DNA from 2 places in the Pseudoalteromonas sp. SG45-1 genome. Region 2 is predicted to be linked to the other one. Evidence: predicted binding sites of a transcription regulator. Region 2 holds the regulator's gene; the other holds the start of a gene.

Region 1 (2,419 bases), on a different contig from region 2:
TCGGTAGGGCGTTTAGAGCCATTGGTTAATGATATAAGCTGGTTGGGTAGGGAGTTAGTAACGCTCGTTAATTTACCTTACTATCGTAATCAACGTAGTAAAAACACGTCTGTAAAAGTAGATAAACCATCGCTTGCCCTTCGTTATATTGGCCTTGATAACTTACAGCTAGTTATTCCTACATTTGCTGCCCGCCATTGGATGCCACATAGCACCGAACCATTTTCGTTATTAAAGCGTCGTTTACGTGACAGTGCCATGGCAAACGCGATTGCAGCGCAAAAAATTGCACAAATTAATAATGTAAATGACGTTCATGCATTTACCCTTGGTATGCTTTTAGATGTAGGGCGAATTGCATTAGTGCGCTTGTACTTAAAAACGTTTGAGCAAATATGGCAACGTAAAGTACAGCTAGCCCGAAATGAAAACCAAAAAGATTTACACACCGCATTATTAGAGCTTCAGCCCGACCCGCTATTTTTAACTACTCTACTTAGCAATAAATCGATAGAAGTAAGCGCTAAGGTAATAGACAAAATGGCTTTTAAATATTTACCGTTTAAAGGGGTAATGCAGCAGCTAGTAAATGGGGTAGATAAGGTCGATACATTACTGCCATTAACAGAAGTAATGCTAAAGGCACGGTGCTATTCTCAATATCTTAATTTAAAAGAACATCAACTTATTGAACCTGATGAAGCTCTAAGCTGGTTTTCGCACTTTAAGTTCACTAAAACGGAACTAAAAACCCTCCAATCGAGTAATTTTACCAATTTAGCTATTCAAATTGACTAAAAATCTGAATTTTTTGTTAATTTTTTTGCGACTAACCATTCATTCTCATCTTATTGTTATATTACATATTTGCCGATTAAAGCGTGTGCGCCTCTGTACTCATGCGGTTAGTTGCCTAAAAATAAGCATAAATAGCTATGCAAATAGTTATTCACTATCTATGAAATAATATCTTTAGCCCTTTATTTTCAAGGGATACATGAAAGTTTTTAACGAGACAGATATAAGTAATTCTGAAATAATGTGCGTCTGAAAATTGAACCACAAAGCAATTTTGCGCAATTATCAGGTTACTGATCTTGCCTATAAAGTTGGTTACAAATATTAACCAAACACCTATTTTGATGTTTTGTGTTGCTCACAATTAAGAGGAAATAAAATGACAGTCAATCGCGAATTATTTGATCACGTAATGGTTCCTAACTACGCACCTTCAAGCGTAATTCCTGTTCGAGGCGAAGGCTCTCGCGTATGGGATCAACAAGGTCGAGAGTTTATCGACTTTGCTGGTGGTATTGCAGTTAACTGTCTTGGCCATTGCCACCCTGCATTAGTAGGCGCATTAAAAGAGCAAGGCGAAAAAATCTGGCATCTATCTAACGTAATGACCAATGAGCCGGCACTTCGCCTAGCTAAAAAAATGGTTGATGCGACATTTGCTGAAAAAGTTTACTTTGCCAACTCTGGCGCAGAAGCAAACGAAGCCGCGCTTAAATTAGCGCGTCGTTTTGCACTTGATAAGTTTGGCGCAGAAAAATCACAAATCATCGCGTTCAACAAAGGTTTCCACGGTCGTACATTCTTTACCGTAACTGTTGGCGGCCAAGCTGCATATTCAGATGGTTTTGGTCCTAAGCCTGGCGACATTGTACATTGTGATTACAATGACCTTGCTGCATTTGAAGCACTTATCAGCGATAAAACATGTGCCGTAATGATGGAACCTCTACAAGGTGAAGGCGGTATTGTTTCACCAACTGATGAGTTTGCTCAAGGCGTTCGCGATTTATGTACTAAACATAACGCACTGCTTATTTTTGATGAAGTTCAAACAGGTGTTGGTCGTACTGGCGATTTATATGCATACCAAGGCTTAAACGTAGTACCTGATATTTTAACTTCGGCTAAAGCACTTGGCGGCGGTTTTCCTATTGGCGCTATGATCACAACAACTGAAATTGCACAGCACCTTAAAGTAGGCACACATGGTTCTACTTATGGCGGTAACCCGCTTGCCTGTGCTGTTGCAGAAGCGGCATTTGATACAGTAAATACCCCAGACGTACTGGCTGGCGTAAAAGAAAAAGCAGCATTATTTAATGAACTACTGAGCGCGGTTAACGAAAAATACAACGTATTTAGCGAAATCCGTGGCCAAGGTTTATTAATTGGTGCAGTAGTGAACGAGCAATACAAAGGTCGTGCAAAAGAGTTTTTAGTGGCAGGTACTGAGCAAGGCCTTATGTCACTAGTTGCCGGTGCAGACGTAATACGTTTCACTCCATCTTTAGTAATTCCTGAAGCGGACATTCGCGAAGGTATGGCACGCTTTGAAAAAGCAGTAGCAAGCGTAGTAAACGCATAAGCGACTTAAGCCAACCAATTAAGGGCAAGCACCGCT
Region 2 (2,419 bases):
GCAATCAGGGATTTGTGCTGAAGCAAACTTACACGGTTTGCACTTATTTTTTAATGTGTTTGATGGTCAAGACGAATCACTTCGCGCAAAGTTAAAACAAGTAAGCGCTATAGAAGAAGAGTTTAGCGATCAATTTTCAGAATCAATGCTCTCTTGTATGGTTGCTATTGGTGCGCAATACTGGCCGCATATCCTCCCTGAATACATTCCAAGCGAATTACAGAGCTTTCCCAATATAACCCATAGCGATCACCAAATGAGCGTACAACCGTGCGATTTATTTGTGCAAATTCGCTCTGACCGTGAAGATGTTAACCATTTATTTGCGCTGCAAATTTTAAAATTATTTGCCCCCGATGTTGAGCTGGTGGAGCAAATTCGTAATTTTCGTTTTTTAGATGGTCGTGATTTTAACGGTTTTATTTATGGTGGCGACACCGCACATGGAAGAAAAAAGCGCGCTACGGCTTTAATCAGCAACCCTGGTAGCTTTGAAGATCAGGGGAGTTATATTCATGTTCAGCGTTATAAACATGATTTAACTATGTGGCAGCATTTATCATTGAGTGAGCAAGAGCAAATAATGGGACGTACGCGTCTTGATAACACGCTAATTACTCCAGCGGTCGAAACCAGCCATGCTTCGCGAAGTGAGCTAAAAGACGAAGACGGACAACCGCTACTATTAAATCAAAGCATGCCTTATGGCGACGTGTATGAGCAGGGAATGTTATCAATTACATGCGCTTGTACGGGCACCGCATTTGAAAAAGTACTTAATAGTCGTTTAGGGGAAGGGGATTGCTACGACCACTGGCTTGATTTTACTCAAGCCGATATGGGCTCTGCTTTCTTTGCACCTTCAATAGGGTTTTTAAAACAAATTTAGTTTGCTATTAAACTGTATCAAATAAAATGCGAACACGTTCAAGTGTTACATCTATTTCAGATATTTTAGCAGGAGCGATAAAAATAGTATCGTCGCCTGCAATTGTTCCTAGTACGCCATCTGCTTTACCTAATGAATCTAATAAACGTGCAATAAGCTGAGCAGCACCTGGGCTGGTACGAATGATGATCATCATTTCGTTGTGCATAATGTCGATTACTAATTGGCGTAATGGGCTTTTAGCCGTAGGTACACCCATTTCAGCAGGTAAGCAGTAAACCATTTCTTGTTTGGCATTACGTGTGCGTACAGCGCCAAATTTACTTAACATGCGTGATACTTTACTTTGGCTTATATTGTCAAAACCTTGATCTTTTAACGCATCAACTATTTCGCCTTGAGAGCCAAAATTTTCTTCTTTTAATAGTGATTTAAATGCTTTTACCAGTGCTTCTTGTTTATCTTGTGGTTGCATAGTCTTTATTCGTTTTTGTTATTTATGCCGCAAATTCTACACAAAAATGAATAATTATGCAGCAGTTGTTTAGTTAACTTGCCAGTTTGATGCGTTAAATCACATAAGTTTACGACTATGGTCGAAAATATACTTGAAATAGACAGGATAAATTTGTTTTTAGTCGCTAATTTCATTATCTTAAGAGCCACAAATGTTTCCTACCTCAAATTACGGAGAATTCCAATGAAAGTTGCTGTATTAGGTGCTGCAGGCGGTATCGGCCAAGCGTTGTCTTTATTATTAAAAACAGGCTTACCAGCTGGCTCTGAATTATCACTTTATGATGTTGCACCAGTGGTACCAGGTGTTGCGGTTGACCTTTCTCACATCCCAACAGATGTTAAAGTTGCAGGCTTTGGCGCAGACGATTTAAATAAAGCGCTTGAAGGCTCTGACATCGTTCTTATCCCAGCGGGTATGCCACGTAAACCAGGTATGGATCGTGCTGATTTATTCAATGTAAATGCTGGCATCATCAAAACTTTAGCAGAAGGCATTGTTGCCAGCTGTCCTAAAGCGTTAGTAGGTATTATTACTAACCCAGTAAATGGCACAGTTCCAATTGTTGCTGAAGTATTCAAAAAAGCAGGTACTTACGACGCTAAACGCGTATTCGGTATTACTACGCTTGACGTTATTCGTTCAGAAGCATTTGTTGCTGAACTTAAAGGCGTAGACGTAGCAACTGTAAAAGTACCAGTAATTGGTGGTCACTCAGGCACAACTATTCTGCCTCTACTTTCTCAAGTTGAAGGTGTTTCTTTCACTGATGAAGAAGTTGCTGCACTTACTCCACGTATCCAAAATGCGGGTACTGAAGTTGTAAATGCTAAAGCAGGCGGTGGTTCAGCTACGCTATCTATGGGTGCTGCTGCAGCTCGTTTTTGTATGTCTTTAGTTAAAGGCCTACAAGGTGAAGAAGTTGTAGATTACGCTTACGTTGCTGTTGAAAATGGCGATGCAGAGTACTTTGCACATCCAGTACGTTTAGGTAAAAACGGCGTAGAAGAAAT

Evidence for each region. The regulator ArgR, encoded in region 2, controls arginine synthesis, uptake and breakdown. The targets are predictions, from matches to a motif close to ANTGAATANNTATTCANT.
Region 1: H5117_RS10110 (aspartate aminotransferase family protein) is a predicted target of ArgR. The motif match lies at 925-942, and genes of this name have one in related genera.

Annotation. Positions count from the first base shown of each region.
Region 1 is NZ_JACJEP010000009.1:111,660-114,078, forward strand. It holds gene H5117_RS10105 (HDOD domain-containing protein) at 1-798, shown strand, start outside; gene H5117_RS10110 (aspartate aminotransferase family protein) at 1,178-2,383, shown strand.
Region 2 is NZ_JACJEP010000006.1:183,367-185,785, forward strand. It holds gene H5117_RS08065 (Dyp-type peroxidase) at 1-889, shown strand, start outside; gene argR (transcriptional regulator ArgR) at 897-1,364, opposite strand; gene mdh (malate dehydrogenase) at 1,590-2,419, shown strand, end outside.